3 regions of the Paenibacillus sp. FSL P4-0338 genome follow, and region 3 is predicted to be linked to each of the others. Evidence: riboswitches for the same ligand, from Rfam matches in the RefSeq annotation. Region 3 holds a riboswitch; each other region holds the start of a gene.
What was found. Region 3 has a riboswitch for cobalamin ahead of MKZ07_RS32950 (energy-coupling factor ABC transporter permease). Riboswitches for the same ligand answer to the same signal wherever they lie in the genome.

Region 1 (3,278 bases), 1.1 Mb from region 3:
TGTATTCTATACAACTATATTTGCCCTGAATGGGCGAAAAGCCGGGTACATAAGCATTTTAGTTGCACGAAATACAGCTAAAAGTACATTTGGCCGTAAATCAGACGATTTAGTTGTACAGATTGCATTTAAGCATAACGTTCTCACCTTTGTTAGTTGGGGGACTGCAAACCCTCAGCAAGCGAGGGGATTAAATGAATGTTGATTAGTTTGAACCTGATGATCGACTAGCGGCAGCTGAACCGTTGTGCGCATATAGCGCGGCATGGAGGACTAGTCATAGCCTAGTGCATGCTACTTTAACGTAGTACAATGATTGGCGCTCCAGCGGGCTGATAAGAGCATAAAGTAATTAGTTAAGTATGGTAGTGTCCGGAAGAAGCGGCTCGATCGCACTTTGTACACTAGAATCAGGCATAATGGAGTTAATATGGCGTTCTGTTGTATTTGGTGCAGTGGATTTTTGGGATTTGGCCCGGCTGAGGGGGATTTGCCGAAATCGATGGTATGAAGTGCAACAGAATGCGTTATCGGCTGCTTTTATACTAATTGTGATGTATAGAATACAATCGGCCTTCTGCCGCGGTCTCCATAGGTGCGCTAGAGTGTTGATTTGCAGTAGACCAACGTCTTGATTAGCAGCAGAAGATTAACTTTTTATAGTCCTGAATAGTACGAATGTGCCGGGGGAGCGGGCATGTGCTATTCAGGATTTTTGTGCGGAATGGGCTGAGTCTTGGGGCGCTGGAATAGATATACCTTGTCTATAGACATACAGGGGAATAGTCGATATGATGGTTTGAGAATATTAAAATTTAATAAGCTTTGGGAAAAGGTGCAGATTGCCTTAGAGACCGGACGCTGTCGCTAGCAGATGCTGGCAGGGCTATGTCTAATAGAGCAATCTGCTTAAAAGGGAAGCCCGGTGCAAGTCCGGCGCGGTCCCGCCACTGTAAATACGGAGCAACTCCTGAGGAGCCACTGTCTGCTAATTGGATGGGAAGGCGGGGGAAGCGGTGAAGTATGAGCCAGGAGACCTGCCTTTTTCGATGTTGTTTCTATTCTTCGGGGGTAAGAATGTGGAGCAGATGCTGATATTGGCGAGGGCTGTATAAGCTCAATGTAATGTTGGAGAGCCATCGACTCCTTCAGCCGCCCTGTATTGTATTCTTCCCCGGCCGCCCTGCATAGGGCGGTCTTTAGGTTGCCGCTCTCTTTGCGGAGGAAGCAGGATTCATCCATTCTATTTCAGGAAAGAGGTTAGTTATGAAGAACCATTCTCTATCATCCAGGTTCATACGGTTGGGGCTTGCTGTCATTATGCTGTTCGCACTGCTGGGAGCAGCTGTAGCCCCGGCAGGACAAGCTGCTGCTGCACAGGCAGGCGGGACTTCCGCGCCCGCAGTATCCGCTCTGCCCGCAAGTGAGGCAGCCAGCGTAACCGCTGCGGTCTATGCTACTGCGGAGTTCATGCTGAAGAACGGAGTCCAGTCGGACTGGCAGGCGATTGGCCTTGCACAAGCAGGCTACAAGGTTCCTGCCAGCTATCTGAAGGCGCTTGAAGGTAAGGTGAGTGAGGCTAAGGGTGTTTTTGCCAGAGCAACGGACTATGCCCGGATCACACTTGCTGTTAAGGCACTGGGCGGCGATCCTGAGAAGGTGGCAGGCTATAACCTGATCGAGAAGCTCTACAATCACGATGCAATTACCGGCCAGACGCTGAATAATCCGGTCTATGCACTGCTCGCTCTGGATTCCGGCAGCTATACGATCCCGGCAAATGCGAAATGGACACCGTCCAAGCTGCTGGCAGAGATTCTGGCGAAGCAGAACCCGGACGGCGGCTTCACCCTGACCACGGGTGCGAGTGATCCGGATATGACAGCGATGACGCTGAACGCACTGGCTGGACACAAGCAGGAAGCAGCCGTGAATACTGCCGGTCAGCGGGCGGCAGCCTGGCTGGCTAAGGCACAGGACAAGAACGGCGGATATGGCGACAGCAGCGAGAGTGTAGCTCAGGCCATTATCGGTCTGTCTGCCTTCGGCATTGATCCGGCAGGAGCAGAGTATACCAAAGGCCAGATTAATCTGGTCAGCAAGCTGCTGAGCTTCAGCGCAGCAGATGGCGGATTCGTCCACACTGCGGGCGGCAGCTCCAATCCGCTCTCTACGGAGCAGGCGCTGGAGGCTTTGGTAGCGTACAAGCTGTTTGGTACAGGCGCTAAGCTCTTTGATTTTAGCGGCACACCAGTGAAGAATCATCAGGTAAGTGTCTCGGTTACTGTTGAAGGTCCGAATGGAGCCTTGGCTGAAGGCGGCGTGTATGCAGGGAATGTGCTTAATGCACTGGAAAAGACAGCAGCCGCCAAGCGCCTGGCCCTGGTCAATGAAGCAGGCAATTATGTGACGGGGATCGGCGGCGTGATTGCGGGTACTTTTGGCGGATATGATGGCTGGATGTATGTGGTCGCCCGCGGCGGAGCATGGATCTATCCAAGTGTAGGGATGGGCGACTTCGCGCTGGAGGAGAATGACCGCATTGTGGTCTATTATGGCGGAGACAACACGCAGGTGGTTGATGCCGTAACCGTGACGCCCGCACAGCCGCAGCCTGGACAAGATCTGAAGGTGCAGGTGAACCAGAAGCAATGGGTCTGGAATGAGGCGACCTTCACCTCTGATCCGGTAACTTCACCGGCAGCAGGCGTACAGGTAACCATCGGCGGCAAAACGGCAGTTACAGATGCTGCGGGCGTGGCTGTTGTGGCTGGTGGTCTGCCGGCGAATAAATATACCCTGACGGTTACGGGATATCTGAAGGATAAGACCCCTGCCATCGTGCGTCATACGGTCCCGGTAACGGTGGCTTCTGCTGCGGCGGACCGTCCGGCTTTTGCCGATGTGAAGTCGATCTCGCCTTGGGCGCTGGAGTCAGTATACACGGCGTATGACCGCAAGCTGATGAATGGTGTGAGTGAGGGCAGTCTGGTGTTTGCGCCGAAAAAGAATATTACCCGTGCTGAATTTGCAGCGCTGTTGCTGCGGTTAACCGGGAATGAGCCGTCTGCGGCGGCTTCCGCTGGGGCCTTCAGTGATGTTAAGGCCGGTACATGGTATTATGGAACAGTGAACCGGGCGAAGGAGCTGGGAATTATCAGCGGCGTGACGGCTAAGACGTTCAAACCGGACGGGCTGGTTACGCGTCAGGATATGGCTGTAATGATAGTTAGAGCTTATAAGCTGGATGCAGCATCAACTGGAGCAGGGGCTGGTAA
Region 2 (3,278 bases), 1.6 Mb from region 3:
AACATTATAACTCTTCCAGCGGAAAACGCAACCCCTTTTTCCTCTGGCGGCTGTGTCCTCAGCCGTGCATCAGCCCCAGCCCGCGGAAATAATCCAGCGCGAGCTTAGCGCTTGCAAGGGAGGATACCTCATAGGCCTCTTGCTCCACAATATAATAGAGAATTCCACTCTGCTCCGCGATCTCGAAGACGCTCTGGAAATCCACCTCTCCTTTTCCGAGATCGGTCTCCTCCTGGTTGGCTCCGAAATCCTTAATGTGGACCAGCGGAACACGTCCGGCGTACCTTGAAACATATTGAGCCGGGTTGGCTCCGCCTCTGTGTACCCAGCCCAGATCGAACTCTGCCAGCATCTGCTCCGCAGGAATCCGCTCCAGCCAGATATCGATGACCGCCTTGCCGTCAACCTCTGCGAATTCATAATCATGGTTGTGATAACCGTACTGCATCCCTGCCGCCCGGACCATCGCGGAAGCCTTCTCCAGGAATGGAATGATTCTTGTTACATCCTCTATGGAAGGGTTCTGCGGAAGCGGTGCCGATGGGGTGATCATATATTGCAGTCCGAGCTCTACACCATATTCAATCTCTTTGGCTAATGCCTGTTCCATCTTATCCAGACTGCTGAAGTCCAGACCTACATGCGCCGAAGGGGCAGCCAGGCCAAGTTCATCCAGCTTACGGCGCAGTTCCCCTGCAGATACACCGAAATAACCGGCGAATTCCACTGCCTGGTATCCCATCTCTGCCACCTTGCCCAGTGTACCGAGGAAATCGCGTTCCGTCTGGTCACGCAGTGTATACATTTGAATTCCGATCTGCTGTGCTGCTTCTGTCATGAAGAATCCGCTCCTTATCGGTTAATTCTGATTAGATACTATAGTGGTTACTCTCCCTGAAGCTTACGCTCCACGGATTCCAGCTTGCTGCGGCTGGTGGAGGTCTTGTCGCGCCGGTCGTCGATCTTGAGCGAGGTGGAGACTCTCTGCGCCCCGGCGGTGAACGGCGACTCATGCAGCGCTTCTACCGCAGCCAGAATCCGCGCTACCGGTCCCTCAATAATTGTACCCATAGAAGTTAGCTCATAGGTAATGCCCTCCACCGTCTCCAGCACGCGCTGCATCTCGGCCACATAACTGCTGAGGCTGGTGCTGCCTGTCCCAATCGGAATAACGGTCACTTCGCCAATTGCCATTGTGATCTCCCTCCTAATTATCTGTTGTTCCTGCCTCTTACTTATCCTCTTATTGTAACGCTTCGCCAAGCTTGCCACAAATCACCTGCCACCCCTCTCTATTCTATTAATATCCGTCAAAATAATTACCAGGATTAGACGCACTCTATTTATGGATTCTTTGTGGCGTATTTTCGGAGATTTTATGAAACATTCACGGCAGATTCGGAGGAAAGTTGTGGATTACCTGTGGACTAACTGTGGATCAGCTGTGAGTAAAAGCGCCGAACCCGCTCCCCGTGCGGGATTGCAAAAAAACATTTACAAACACAATATATTGCGGTAGCTTTAATAGATCACAACAAAATATAGTAGAAACGGGTGTTTCACCCCTTGTAATAGAGGTGCGACTTAATAGGGAAGCGCGGTGCAAAACCGCTGCGGTCCCGCCACTGTAACCGGATGCTCCCAGGGCGCGATGCCCCCAGGGCCGCATTCTCCGGCTAATTGCCACTAAGGGGCTGAATAAGCCCCCCGGGAAGGCACCGGAGGAGTTGCCGGAAGCCAGGAGACCTGCCTGTTTCGGTGGCACCGCTTAGACTCCTGCGAGGAACAGGGGAGGTGTCCGTATGCGGCCTGCCATAGCAGAGTTAGCCTTCCGTCAATCGGGCCATAGGCTGCCGATACCTGAGGACGATCGGGGATTATCTTCAGGTATCGGCTCTGCGGAATATACAAGAACGGGCGTAAGCTATTTGCCCCGTGTCTGCTCGTATGTTCCACCCAGACCACAGGCAAATTTCCGCTTACCGGATCTTTGCATCATGCATTCGGGCATTTCCGGCCTTCCCGGCCGGGGGTGCTTTTTTACTGATGTCCTGACCATTCTATCTATATTACATATTACGCTTACAATACCCGAGAGGAGAGAGTTATATAATGACACTGCTGGAGAAACGTTATAACGAAGGACAAGCTGCACAGGAGGATCTTTTGGAAGAGGTCATTCATCTGGGACGGGATATTATCGACAGCCGGGATCTGGATCTGCTGCGCGAGAACGCCAACCTGAACGGGGAGAGCTTCTCCGGCAAAATGAGCAAGTTCGGCAGTGAATACTCCAAATGGTATGCACGCAATTTCACCATGCCGCCACAGCTGGTACAGGCTACCCTGGATAATGTCGTCTATGTACATGACCTTGATCAATACGCCATTGGAACCACGAACTGCATCTTCATTCCGTTCGAACGGCTTCTCCGTGAAGGCTTCAACACCGGCAACGGCAGTGTACGGCCTCCTAACTCGATTATGACGGCGATGTCGCTGGTGGCGATTATTTTCCAGTCACAGCAGAATGCGCAGTACGGCGGCGTATCCGCCAATAAGCTGGATTATGACCTGGCCCCTTATGTTACCAAATCCTTCTCCAAGCTCTTCCGCAAAGGTCTGGAGTATTTCGAGGAGAATGCAGAGGGTTCTGCACTTGGGGAGATTACGATGAGCCGCAGCGATCTGGCTGAGCAGTATCCGCGCGCCTTCCGTTTTGCCCTGAAGGAGACGCAGAGCGAGACCCTGCAGGCCGCAGAGAGTATGGTACATAACCTGAATACGATGTCCAGCCGCTCCGGCGGCCAGATTCCTTTTACCAGCATCAACTACGGCACCTGCACCTCACCAGAGGGCCAGCTTGTGATCAGCTCGTTGCTAACGGCTACGATGAACGGACTGGGCAGCGGGGAGACACCGGTGTTCCCGATTCAGATTTTCAAATGCAAGCAAGGCATCAACCAGCAACCGGGTGATCCTAACTACGAGCTGTTCCTGAAGGCAGCCGAGTGCTCGGCGCGCAGATTATATCCGAACTTCGCCAATCTGGACGCTCCGCTGAACATGCAGTATTATGATCCGGCTGACCCGGATACCGAGTTCGCTACGATGGGCTGCCGGACCCGTGTACTCAGCGACCGCTTCGGACGCAACCACTGCTCCGGCAAAGGCAACCTGTCCTTCAACACGCTCAACCTGGTGCGTCTTGGACTGGCCCACGGCACGATAACCGGCCGCCGCCTCGCTGCTGACGAAGAAGGATTCTTCGACGACCT
Region 3 (3,278 bases):
AATGCGGCGGGAAGCTGGCTGGATGGATGTTGGGAGGGGCATTAGTGCCCCTGAATCGGCCGAAAGTGGGCGATGAGCGGAAATGAGGGGCATTAGTGCCCCTGAATCGGTTGAAAGTGGGCGATGAGCGGAAATGAGGGGCATTAGTACCCCTGAATTGGTCGAAAGTGGGCTTTGGGCGGAAATGAGGGGCATTAGTACCCCTGAATTGGTCGAAAGTGGGCTTTGGGCGGAAATGAGAGACATTAGTACCCCTAAATCCGTGGAAGTGGGCGTTAAGCAGTAGTGAGGAGTTTTGGCTCCAAAAGTAGCTGAAACGAAAACTAACCTAATTAGTCTAACTAATCAATCAATCTCCCCCTACCTACCTACCTGCTAAGCAGGCCTTTACAAAGAACCCGGCAAATCTGCCACACCATCCGTATAAAACAACTCAAACACCAGATCCTCGTTGTAATTGCCGAAGCCCTTGCCGAACAGGGTGAGACCGCCGATGTGCTCGGCATCCTCCTCGACGGAGAGCCGGAAGGTCCATTGTTTGTTGCGGATGCCTACCTGATCGAGGGTGACCTCCGACAGCTTTTGCCCGTCCATGTAGGTACCCGTCTGCGTAATCCGCAGCTGCTTGAGCAGGCCGTATTGGTTGGTTAGTGCGGGCCACCAGGCCGGTGTGTATTTTCCCGGATTATCTCCGTAGTCACCGGGACTGGTCCAGAAGCCGAGCGATTGTCCGTTCAGCGTGAAGGTAATATCCGACGGCCAGTTGTTGTTAATCGACGGGGCTTCGGAGGCAATCTCCATCGTGATGGCAAGCTCCTCCGGCTGCTGGCTGGACAGCAGGAAATTCGGGATTTTATACTCGACGAACCCCTTGCCGAACCAGAGAATCCCGGCGTTCACCCGCTCCTGGTCCCAGAAATAACGGGGATCGTCAAAGTGCCCGATGACCCTCTCCGTCGTAGACAGTCCGCAGGTAGGCTCGATCTGGAAGTCGGAGTAATGCCCCACCGGGATGTCCTTGCGGTACCCTCTGCGCGGAGTCCGGGCTTGTCCCGGAAACACAATCTCTGCCCCGTCTGCGGCCAGTGTACAAATCTTTTGCAGTCCGCTTTTGCCGGGAGCCATGTGGCTGCGGATCAGCCCGGCGGCTTCGAGCTTGCGCACATGCATGGTCATAATCGCACTGCTTAGCTTGAGGGCTGCGGCCAGTTCCTTCACGTTCATGGGTTTATCGGACAGCAGCCGCAGCATATGCAGGCGCACGGTACTGGACAGGGCCTCGTACACTGGCAGGGATTGTTCAGTTAGATCAAGTTTCATCGGATGCCTCCACGTTCAGGTTATATAGTTAATAATTATATTACTCAAATAAAATTTCTACAAGCCATGATTGGCTGCAGGCCAGCTTTTCCAATTTATATCACAGACACGCTAGGCCGAGTCCGCTATGATGTGAGATGAATTAGCAATGAAACAAGGTGCTCTTGCCGGATGCGGCAAGGGATAACAGGGAATCGGGTGCAACTCCCGAGCGGTCCCGCCACTGTATGGAAGAGCTGCACTTCATGAGGTCACTCGGGAAGCCCCGGGGAAGACGAAGCCTGCGGCGCCTGTATTCCAAGCCAGGAGACCTACCTTGTCGACGCACACCACGACTCTACGCGGATAGGAGCGGTGTACGGATAGGTTAATGAGAAGAGGCGTTCTGCCCTGATGGACCGGAGGAATCTTGAGTGTAGAGAGGCCCCCCGGTTTATAGCTGCTGGATACAAGGATACGGCCCCTAGTGATGGGACGATGAGAAGCACCTTGTTTCGCTTAGCTCCTGGCTGCGTGCTCTATCGAACTTGCCTGCGTACATACACTCCCACCCTTTAGGGTGGGTTTTTTTGGCTTTATGATCTTAAATGGGAAATCAACAAACATGGAGGGTGACAAATGAAAAAACACAGAGGGTGGAGCTTTGCGGCACTGGTTGCCGGATTTACGGTGTACTTTATGCTGAACGAACCGGGGACGGCCCGCGCGATGCACATTATGGAAGGATTCCTGCCGGTTGGCTGGGCGGTCTTCTGGTGGGCGGCGTTTATCCCGTTCTTTGTCCTGGGAATCTTCAAGCTGAGAGCCATGACCCGGGAGAACCCGGAGCTGAAGCTGCTGCTGGGTCTGGCCGGGGCGTTTACCTTCGTCCTGTCTGCGCTCAAAATGCCTTCCGTGACCGGAAGCAGCTCCCACCCCACCGGTACCGGACTGGGTGCGGTAATGCTGGGGCCGCTGCCCATGAGCGTAATCGGCTCGATTGTCCTGCTGTTTCAGGCGCTGCTGCTGGCGCACGGCGGGATCACTACGCTTGGAGCCAATGCGTTCTCGATGGCGGTGGCGGGTCCTTTTGCCGGATATGCAGTGTATAAGCTGATGATGAAAATGCCGGACCGCGAGAAGCTGGCCTTATTCTGTGCGGCTGCGATGGCTGATCTGAGTACGTATGTAGTGACTTCCTTTCAACTGGCGGTGGCTTTTCCGGCGGCGGATGGCGGCGTTCTGGCTTCTTTTCTCAAATTCGGGGGGATTTTTGCCGTGACGCAAATCCCGCTGGCCATCAGTGAAGGGCTGTTGACGGTACTGCTGTGGAACTGGCTGAAATCGTATAGCCCGAATGAATTGTCGCTTCTGAAACGCAAGGTGAACGGAGGAAGAGCCTAATGAGCAATAGATGGAAAAATGGATTGATGCTGCTGGTTGTTATTCTGCTGGTCATTCTGCCGCTGCTGCTGGTTAATGGGGAATTCGGAGGGGCTGATGATGCGGCTGAAGGTGTGATTACCGAGATTAACCCTGACTATAAGCCGTGGTTCAAGCCGCTGATTGAGCTGCCGGGGGAGACGGAGAGTATGTTGTTCGCATTGCAGGCAGCGATTGGTGCAGGTGTGATCGGTTATACCTTGGGGCTGCTCAAGGGCAAGCAGGGCGGGACGAAGCAGCATAGCAGCAAGTGATCCGGCGGATTGACGTTCTCTCCTACAATAATGCTCTGCGCCAGTTATCCCCGATGTGGAAAAGCTCGTTCGCAGCCCTGATGTTCCTGCTCTCTTACACGGTACATCCGGTACTACAGGCTGCAATCACCCTATGGATGATGTCCTGGTGTGTATTACAGGCCCGTATTCCCTTCCGTGCTTATGGCATGCTGTTCGGCACAGCGCTGCTGTTCTATGCGCTTAGCGTACCGGCACTGCTCGTGGAATTCGGGCACCCGGCATCGGGAGAGGCAGGGATAT

Region 1: another riboswitch for cobalamin. It lies ahead of MKZ07_RS28355 (S-layer homology domain-containing protein); the one in region 3 lies ahead of MKZ07_RS32950 (energy-coupling factor ABC transporter permease).
Region 2: another riboswitch for cobalamin. It lies ahead of MKZ07_RS25980 (anaerobic ribonucleoside triphosphate reductase); the one in region 3 lies ahead of MKZ07_RS32950 (energy-coupling factor ABC transporter permease).

Annotation. Positions count from the first base shown of each region.
Region 1 is NZ_JBBOCG010000002.1:1,007,369-1,010,646, forward strand. It holds cobalamin riboswitch at 882-1,059, shown strand; gene MKZ07_RS28355 (S-layer homology domain-containing protein) at 1,267-3,278, shown strand, end outside.
Region 2 is NZ_JBBOCG010000002.1:441,149-444,426, reverse strand. It holds gene MKZ07_RS25990 (sugar phosphate isomerase/epimerase family protein) at 59-838, opposite strand; gene MKZ07_RS25985 (MTH1187 family thiamine-binding protein) at 886-1,194, opposite strand; cobalamin riboswitch at 1,536-1,768, shown strand; gene MKZ07_RS25980 (anaerobic ribonucleoside triphosphate reductase) at 2,113-3,278, shown strand, end outside.
Region 3 is NZ_JBBOCG010000002.1:2,059,174-2,062,451, forward strand. It holds gene MKZ07_RS32945 (ArsR/SmtB family transcription factor) at 388-1,320, opposite strand; cobalamin riboswitch at 1,460-1,653, shown strand; gene MKZ07_RS32950 (energy-coupling factor ABC transporter permease) at 1,939-2,703, shown strand; gene MKZ07_RS32955 (energy-coupling factor ABC transporter substrate-binding protein) at 2,703-2,996, shown strand; gene cbiQ (cobalt ECF transporter T component CbiQ) at 2,993-3,278, shown strand, end outside.